Regions from separate parts of the Streptomyces fradiae ATCC 10745 genome, predicted to be linked through region 4. Evidence: riboswitches for the same ligand, from Rfam matches in the RefSeq annotation. Region 4 holds a riboswitch; each other region holds the start of a gene.
What was found. Region 4 has a riboswitch for cyclic di-AMP ahead of CP974_RS26875 (M23 family metallopeptidase). Riboswitches for the same ligand answer to the same signal wherever they lie in the genome.

Region 1: another riboswitch for cyclic di-AMP. It lies ahead of CP974_RS29065 (C40 family peptidase); the one in region 4 lies ahead of CP974_RS26875 (M23 family metallopeptidase).
Region 2: another riboswitch for cyclic di-AMP. It lies ahead of CP974_RS11645 (LysM peptidoglycan-binding domain-containing protein); the one in region 4 lies ahead of CP974_RS26875 (M23 family metallopeptidase).
Region 3: another riboswitch for cyclic di-AMP. It lies ahead of CP974_RS01475 (LysM peptidoglycan-binding domain-containing protein); the one in region 4 lies ahead of CP974_RS26875 (M23 family metallopeptidase).

The regions. Positions count from the first base shown of each region.
Region 1 is NZ_CP023696.1:6,661,036-6,663,227, reverse strand. It holds gene CP974_RS29070 (hypothetical protein) at 1-248, shown strand, start outside; gene CP974_RS29065 (C40 family peptidase) at 385-864, opposite strand; cyclic di-AMP (ydaO/yuaA leader) riboswitch at 868-1,033, opposite strand; gene CP974_RS29055 (Rossmann-fold NAD(P)-binding domain-containing protein) at 1,668-2,192, opposite strand, start outside.
Region 2 is NZ_CP023696.1:2,634,888-2,637,079, reverse strand. It holds gene CP974_RS11650 (LysM peptidoglycan-binding domain-containing protein) at 1-696, shown strand, start outside; cyclic di-AMP (ydaO/yuaA leader) riboswitch at 957-1,129, shown strand; gene CP974_RS11645 (LysM peptidoglycan-binding domain-containing protein) at 1,133-1,837, shown strand.
Region 3 is NZ_CP023696.1:343,374-345,565, reverse strand. It holds gene CP974_RS01480 (vanadium-dependent haloperoxidase) at 1-463, opposite strand, end outside; cyclic di-AMP (ydaO/yuaA leader) riboswitch at 902-1,069, shown strand; gene CP974_RS01475 (LysM peptidoglycan-binding domain-containing protein) at 1,073-1,807, shown strand; gene CP974_RS01470 (sugar phosphate isomerase/epimerase family protein) at 1,962-2,192, opposite strand, start outside.
Region 4 is NZ_CP023696.1:6,143,270-6,145,461, reverse strand. It holds gene CP974_RS26880 (SGNH/GDSL hydrolase family protein) at 1-98, opposite strand, end outside; gene CP974_RS26875 (M23 family metallopeptidase) at 244-1,191, opposite strand; cyclic di-AMP (ydaO/yuaA leader) riboswitch at 1,194-1,354, opposite strand.

The DNA of each region.
Region 1 (2,192 bases), 520 kb from region 4:
GGGCCTCCGCTCTCGCCGCGCCCGCCGCGAACGCGTCCGTCCTGCCGGTCGGTCCCGGCGCGCAGGGCCCCTCCCTCCTCAGCCAGGTGGACGACCTCGCCACGAGCGGCGTCGACGAGGAGTACCGCTCCCAGGTGCCCCGGGTGACCGAGCAGTTCGGCGGGCTGAGCGGCGTGCAGCAGCTCGGCCAGCTGCGGCAGGTGGTGGCCCCGGTGGCACCCGTGCTGGGGCTGGTGCCCGGCATCTGAGCCGGTGTACGCCGGTGCCCCGGACCTGGGAGGTCCGGGGCACCGGTGCGTCCGGGTGCCGGCGCCCAGCGGGCACCGGCACCGACGGCCCGGCGCGTCCGGGGCGGAAGCGTCCCGGAGGGACCGGGGGTGCGGGTCAGCGCACCCGGCCGTACAGGACCTTCTTGGTCCAGATCCGCTCCAGCTTCACCACCGACCCGGCCTTCGGGGCGTGCCAGACGCGGTTGTTCCCCGCGTAGACGCCCACGTGGTAGACGCGGCCGCCGGAGTGGAAGAAGACCAGGTCGCCCTTCTGGGCGGTGGACGCCGAGATGTGGCGGGTCTTGTTGTACTGCTGCTGCGCGGTGCGCGGCAGGTTCTTCCCGGCCTTCTTGTACGCGTACAGCGTCAGGCCCGAGCAGTCGAACCGGTTGGGGCCCACCGCCCCGTACTTGTACGGGGAGCCCTTCTTCGACGCGGCCACGTTGAGGGCCTTCGTCGCGTGGGCGGGGCCCGCGGCCTGTGCCTCGGGGGCGGCGCCCGGCGCGACCAGGGAGCCCGCGAGGGCGGCGATGGTCAGGGCCGAGACGGCACCGGTCCGGGACAGCACGGACTGGACGTGATTCTGCGCGGTCATGCGCAACCCTTCGTCATCCGCCTGCGAAGGATGACCTGTCGGGTTCGGGCAGGCGAAGTTGCCCGGCCGCTGACGCGGCTTCACCCCAAGGGACGGCCGTGGTGCGCACGTCCCGGTACTGCTGGGTCCTCCACTCCTGCCGATTACCTCGTGTCGACCAGATCCGGACGGCGGCAGGACTCGGCGTCCACCCGGACCGCCCCGCCACGGCGGCGAGGGCTTGTCGTCGTCAGGGATCTTGACCCATGAGGGGAGGGATCTTCGAACGGAATCGGCATTTTGTGAGACTCCTCACCGTTGGCCGATTCCGCGTGTCGCGTGTGGCCGGCGGGTTGCGGTGGCGCGTCCGCGAGGTGTGCGGCGGGCGTCCCGGGGCGGTTCGCCGCGGCCGGCTCGACGTGGGCGCCGGCCGGCCCGGCACGGGCGCCGGGCGGCCCGCCGCCGCCGTGGGGCCGGACCCGCCGACCGGTCCCCCGCACGCGAGACCGGGGCTCGCCGAACCGGTTCGGCGCCCACCCGGGCCGGGTGGGGCGCGGACGCCGTCGCCGTCGCCGGGACGGTCCCGGCACCCGCCCCGCGGCGCGCCGGGCGGGCACCGGGAACCGGGCGCAGCCGCCGCACGCCGCGTACGGCCGCGACGAGCCGGCGGGCCGGCTGCGGGCGCGGTGCCGAGCTGCCCGGCCGGTCGACGGCGTGCGTCCGGTACGGCCGGTACGGCTGGGCCGGTTGGGTCGGCGGAGGGCGGCCCGGAGGTGCCGCCGCGGACCCGTGGCGGGGCTGACCGCCCGGCGCCGGACCCCCCGTCAGGGCCGGGCGGCGAGGGCGGCGAGCAGCTCGGCCTCGCGCCGCGCCCCGAGGCCGGCGCGGCGCGGCCGGTCCAGACCCTGCTCGCGCTCCCAGCGCAGGACGTCGGCCAGCAGCCGCGCCGGGGGGCGGTGGCGCAGTCCCGCCGCGCGCGCCGCGGAGCCGTCGCGGGCGGACCAGCCCCGCCAGGCCGGGTCGACCAGCCACAGGGGAAGCGACTCGGGTCCCATGTACTCGCCGACGCCGTTGCCGAGGAGCCAGGCCGAGTCGGCCGCGACGAGCGGGCCGGTGTGCCCGGCGGCGGCGCGGGACAGGGCGAGCCACTCCCGGAACGGGACGACCGGGCCGACCGCGTCGTACGTGCCGGTGGTGCCGGCCCCGGCCGCGTCGAGCAGCCAGGCCGCGAGGTCCCGTACGTCCACGACCTGCGTCGGCAGGTCCGGGGTGTCCGGGACGAGCATCGGGCCCCCGGGGTCGCGCGCGGCGCGGGCCGCCCAGTAGCCGGACCGTCCGCTGCCGTCTCC
Region 2 (2,192 bases), 3.5 Mb from region 4:
CTCGGCGGCGACGAGGGCTCGGCCCCGGTCGAGTCCGACCCGACCGCCGTGCCCCAGCCCTCCGAGAGCACCGGAGCGGAGAAGGGCAAGGGCAAGGAGACCGGCAAGGGGGCCGACGCGGAGACCGGCGGGGAGGCCGGCGAAGGGGCGCCCGCCGCGCCGGAGGAGGCCCCCGCGGGCACGGAGGGCGCCGAGGGCTCCGCGGAGCCGGGCGCGGACCCGGCGGAGTCCGGCGGCCCGGCCGCCCCCGACGCGACGGCCGGCCCGACCGCTCCCGGCGGCCCCGCCACCGGCCCCGCCGCCCCCGGCGAGGCGCCGGCGGCCGGGAACGGCGCGGGCACCCCCGCGCCCGGCACCGGCAAGCACCGCGGCGAGCCGGCCAAGGAGGAGGCCGGCGCCGCCCCGGCCGTACCGGGCGGATCCGGCGAGTCGGGCGAAACCGGTGTTCCGGCCGAGCCGCGCGAAACCGGTGGACACCCCTCACGTGGTGACGGAACGGCACGTACGGGCGAGGGCCTGGCCCCCGACGGCACGTACACCGTCCAGCCCGGCGACAACCTCTGGTCCATCGCCGACACCCACGAGGTCCCCGGCGGCTGGCCGGCGCTCTACGAGTCGAACCGCGGCACCGTCGGAAGCGACCCCGACCTCATCCGCCCTGGCCAGAGCCTGGAGCTGGGCGCGAATCAGGGGTAGTTACGGGCTGAATGTCCGTTTCCTCGAAGTGAGACAAGAGTCTCTTCACTCCAACTCGCGCCCTCACGCCGCCCGATCGGTCCGCTTCCGCCCCTACCTGCGCAAACACCCTCACGAGGGAGGCTCGTAGGGGCGGATTGACCGGGATGTCTGACTTTGATCTCCGCGCGGGTCTGTGCGTACCGTCGATACCGCTCGCCAACGCGGGCCCCGTTCGACCGGTAACGCCGAATCCTGCCGCCGGACGACGGGAACAGTCGACGCTTCGAGCGCCGTAGGCAGGAGCGGGGGACCCAAGGTAGGTGCCGGGCCCGGTCGTCGGGAGACGAGCGGAACCGGCTCGGGGTGAAGCCGCGCGCCACCCGGCGCGCGGCCGGGCACTCACCAGGCCCGAACCCGACAGCTCACCTCGCAGGCGTCGGTGAGGAGATCCGCCATGCTGAATTCCGGCAAGGGCAAGCACCGCCGCCCGTCCAAGGCCGTCCGTCTCGCCGCGTTCGCCGGCATCACCGGTGTGGCCGTCGCCGCCCCGCTGATGGGCGCCGCGCCCGCCGGCGCCGCGACCGCCGCCGAGTGGGACCGCGTCGCGCAGTGCGAGTCCGGCGGCAACTGGTCCATCAACACCGGCAACGGCTACTACGGCGGCCTGCAGTTCTCGGCCTCCACCTGGGCCGCGTACGGCGGCACGCAGTACGCCTCCACGGCCGACAAGGCCAGCAAGTCCCAGCAGATAGCCATCGCCGAGAAGGTCCTCGCGGGCCAGGGCAAGGGCGCCTGGCCGAGCTGCGGCGTCGGCCTGTCCTCCGCCCCGTACGGCGGCGCCGCCCCCGAGCGCGCGGCCGAGCAGCCCACCACGCGCAGCGAGCAGCGCACGGCCCCGAAGGCCGCGCCGTCCGCGCCGAAGCCCTCCACGCCGAAGGCCGCGCCCAAGGCGGCGCCGAAGAAGACCGTGACCACGCCGACCGGGGCGAAGGTCGCGAAGGGCGACGGCGAGTACGCGGTGAAGGCCGGCGACACGCTCAGCAGCATCGCCGCGGCGGAGAAGGTCAAGGGCGGCTGGAAGAAGCTGTTCGACCTCAACAAGGACATCGTCGCGGACGCCGACCTCATCTACCCGGGCCAGCAGCTCCACCTGAGCTGACCTCAGGCGCGCCCCGCGGCCGGGAGACCGGTCCGGGGCGCCTCCGCGGTCCGGCCCCGGGCCGTCGCGCATCCCCCGTACGCGACGGCCCGGGGCCTTCCCCCTCCTCCGCGCCGCGCTTCCCGGCCGAGCGGCCGCCCGCCCCGCCCCCCGGGGCCGCCCGCCCGGCGACCGCCCCCCATGGCCGCCCGGCCACCGTCGGCCGGCCGCCCGAGGCGTCCGGCCGGGCCCCATACCGGGGCACATCCCCCCACGCCGGATGAGTGCGAGCCCGCTCAAGCCGGTTACCGTCCGGTAGGGAACATGGGCGTTCGCCCCGAACGCCCCGGCCCATCCGGTTTTTCGTCCCAGGGGG
Region 3 (2,192 bases), 5.8 Mb from region 4:
GGGCGGCGGCGCGGCGGCCGAAGGCCACCCCCGCCTTCTCGGCGGCCCCGTCCGGCACCTCGGCGAGCGAGGCGGTGTGGGCGCTCTCCAGCTGCGCCTTCGCCTTGGGGAAGTAGTGGAGCAGGACGTCGTGGGCGGCGGTCGCGGCGGCGGCCACGGACGAGGCGGAGCGGGGCCCGCGCCCGTCCCAGCGGTAGGGCTCGTAGCGGCCCTCGATGCCGACCACCGCGTTGTACATGCCCGCCGAGACGACGGCGTGCCAGACGGCCGTCTCCGACGAGTTGAGGTCGCCCTCCGGGTCCACGACCTCGCCCGTCAGGCGGGCCCAGTCGGCGATGACGGCGCCGGGCGCCGACACGGCGGGCTCCGCCTGCGCGACGGCCGCCGGGACCGCCGCCGCGGCTGCGGTCAGCCCCAGCAGCGCCGCGGCGGCGGCCAGGGCCCGGCGAGGCGACGTCCTCACTGATGTCTTCTGCACGTGTTCGTCCCTGTTCGTTGCGGTTGTCGATCCCTGCTGTCCACCCTCGGCGCCGGTGGGTGCGCCGCAACCGCTCCGGTCCGCGCGAGCGCCGTCCGGGCACCACGGCCACCCGAACGGAGCCGAAAGGCGGGTGATCTGTCCGATTGGATAGCCTTTAAGCCTTTTGGGCTCTTTGGTGGAGGGGGCGTCAATTCGGCGCGGTTTGCGGCGTGATGGTGGCGTCACGCTCCGCAGATGTGCTCCGTGACGTCGGTCACGGGCGCGCGGCGGCCATATTCCCCGGACGCCTTGCGGGCGCGAGGAATTCGCCCCCGGAGGCCGTCCCAATCGATCTTCGAATGGAATTCCCCGCCTTGTTCCCGCGGCCGTACGTCGTTTACGGTCACCGTCATTCCGGAGGGAACGCCGAATCCTGCCGCTCTCCGGACTCCGCCACTCACACATTCACGCTCGGCAGGAGCGGGGGAACCAGGTAAGTCGCCGCACCCGGCATCCGGGACGGCTAGGGGTGAAGTCGCGGGCGACCGCGGCCGGGCAGCTCCCGCCCGAACCCGACAGCTCACCTCGCAGGCGTCGGAGAGGACACGACCCATGCCCGCACCGGGTAAGCACGCACGCCGCAAGCTCAGCCGCCTCAGCCGTGGACTCGTCGTCGCGAGCACCGGCGGAGCCGCCCTCGCCCTGCCCCTGGCCGGCGCGGCCACCGCCGCCCCCGCCGCGGCCCCCGCCGTGGCCGTCGTCGCAGCTCAGGCGCCTGCCGCGGCCCCGGCCGCCGCGCCGGCCGCCCCCGCCACCTACACCGTGGCCCTCGGGGACACCCTGTCCGGCATCGCCACCGACCACGCGGTCGGCGGCGGCTGGAAGAAGCTGTACGAGGACAACAAGGCGGCCATCGGTGACGACCCGTCACTCATCCGGCCGGGCATCGAGCTGAGCGTGGCAGCGGCGGCCCGCCAGGCCGCCGCCCAGCCCGCGGCCGCCACCCCCGTCGCCGCCAAGGCGTACGCCGACAACCTCGACGGCTGGATCAGGGAATCCCTGGACATCATGGCCCGGCACGGAATTCCCGGCAGCTATGACGGAATTCACCGCAACATCATGCGCGAGTCCTCCGGAAATCCGCTCGCGATCAACAACTGGGACTCGAACGCCGCCGCCGGAACGCCCTCCAAGGGCCTCCTCCAGGTGATCGACCCCACCTTCCGCGCCTACCACGTACCGGGTACGTCCCTCGACCCGTACGACCCGGTCGCCAACATCACCGCCGCGTGCAACTACGCCGCCGACCGGTACGGCTCCATCGACAACGTCAACGGCCCGTACTGATCCGACGGTCCATCGGACCGGGCACCCGGCATCCCGCCGGGTGCCCGGTCGCGCGCGTGGCCCCCGGGCCCGCCCCGCCTCCCACGGCCCGTCAGGAGCACCCCGCCGGGCCGCTTCCCCCTTCCGCGCTCCGACGCCCGCCGTGCCCCCGCCCTCAGGCGCCGCACGAGCGGAGGAAGCGCCGGGTGCGCGCCGCGATCGGGAGCGGCCGGTCCGGCGGGCACGGGTACATGTCCTGCTCCACGACGGCGAACAGGTCCACACCCAGCCCCTGTGCCGCCGCCAGCACCGGCTCCAGCGCCGGAACCCCGTACGGCGGCTCGCACATCACCCCGCGCCGCACGGCTGGCCCGAACGGCACGCCGTCCGCGACGACCCCCGCCAG
Region 4 (2,192 bases):
TCCGGGCCCGGGTCCCCGACGCCCTCGGTGAAGCTGTCCCCGATCGCCGTGTACGACCCGATCATGTCGTTCTCCCCCATCGTCGAATCGTCTGCCACGGCGAGACATCATCCTCCGCGGGATGTGACCTACGCGACCGTAGGGAGGGGTTGACTGGGCGTGATTTCCACCACCGCGCCGCTGCCCGGCACCCGTGGGAGGGTGCCGGGCAGCGGCGTGACGCGACGGCTCGCGCGGGGTGCGTCAGATGCTGACGCCGTGGCTGCGGAGGTAGGCCACCGGGTCGATGTCGGAGCCGTAGCCGGGGCCCGTGCGGACCTCGAAGTGCAGGTGCGGGCCGGAGGAGTTGCCGGTGGAGCCGGACAGCCCGATCTGCTGGCCGCCGCCGACCGACTGGCCCGCGGAGACGGAGAGGGAGGAGAGGTGGGCGTACTGCGAGTAGTTGCCGTCGGCGTGCTTGATGACGACCTCGTTGCCGTAGGCGCCGCTCCAGCCGGCGGACACGACGGTGCCCGCGCCGATCGCCTTCACGGAGGTGCCGGAGGAGGCGGCGAAGTCGACGCCGGTGTGGTAGCCGGAGGACCACATGGCGCCGGAGGCGCGGTACGGCGTGGTGACGCCGGCGGAGACCGGGGCGGTGAAGCCGGAGCCGCTCTGCGCGGGCGCCTGCTCCTCGGCCTTCTCGGCGGGGGCGGGGGCCGGGGTCTCGGGCTTGGGCTCGGGCTTGACCGCGGTACGGGCCGGGGTCTCGGCGGAGCGGGAGGCGCGCGCCTCATCGGAGTCGGCGGTGCGCGGGGCGGACTGGGCGCTGCTCCGGCCCTCGCCCTTGGCGCCGAGCGTGAGCTTCAGGCCCGGGTGGATGAGCGACGGGTCGTCACCGATGGCCTCGCGGTTGTCGGCGTACAGCTTCTTCCAGCCGCCCTTGACGTTCTTGTTGTGGGCGATTTTCGCCAGGTAGTCGCCGGCGACGACGGTGTAGACGCGCGGGGCGGGCTTGCCGGCCTCGGCGACGGTCGCGACGGCGGCCGTCTGCGCGGGGGCGGCGGCCGGGGCGGCGGCGGGGGCGGCGGCCTGCGCGCCGGTCGCACCGAGGAACGGGAGGGCGATGGTGGCGCCGCCCGTGCCGGCGGCGACGAAACCGCGGGTGATCGGGCTGGACTTGATGCGGCGGTGCTTACCCTTGGCGGGCATGGCGAATTCCTCTCCGGCGCCTGCGAGGTGAGCTGTCGGGTTCGGACTGGAGATGCCCGGCCGCGTGTTGGCGCGACTTCACCCCGAGCCGTGCGGGAATTCCCGTACGGCGAACTACCTGGTTCCCCCGCTCCTGCCACACGTGGATGGGTGCGAATTCCGGGGCGGCGGCAGGATTCGGCGATCCGCCCGGCTGAAACGGGACCGTAAACGAGTGGGGACGACGGGAACAAGCGGAAGGTTGCGCCGACGCTTTCACGGAGGGGAATCGGCCGGAGAGCGGCGGTCACTGTCCGTGGATTACGGATCATGAATTCGCTTGCCCGGCAGGGTTTTTCGGCGCCGCGGCCGGCCACGTTCCGTCACCGTTATGACGCTGCTCACGCGCGCGGGTCATCTCCCTTGTTTCCAGGGCGGGTTATGACGTAGACACTCAATACGGACAGAAGCACCAGAAGCGCATCTAGTACCCCATGGGACCTCAACTGGCGCAGAACAACGCCCCCTCCGCCTCCGGTCCCTGCCGCGAAGACGGCTGGAACGGGACAGAAGGGGCACGGGGCTGGTGAGACGCGATGGGGTCGGCGTCCTGGATCCTTCCCCTCATTCCCGTGGGGCCCGGTGGCGCGGACGGGAGCCGCACGGGACACAGCGACCGAGGCCGCGGGCGGAGGGAGGGCGGGGCGGGGCGGGGCGGGTGCCACAGGGGCACGGGCGGGCCGGGTGTCACGGCGCCCCGGGCGGTCGCTGCACGGGCGGGTGCGCGGTGGCGCGGCGAGCCCCGGGTCCGGACGCGTTTCCACGGGGTCGACCGGGACGCCCGGGGTCCGGCTGCTCGGGGGAGCGGGCCGCCGGGCTTGCGGGTGGCCGGGGCGCGGTCCGGGAGGGCGGAGCGGGCCGCGCCGGGGCCGGTGGCGGGCGGGCGTGACGGCGGGGGGCGGGGATGGGCCCGGAAGAGGCGGATGGGCCCGGAGGGGGCGGATGGGTCCAGGAGGGGGGCC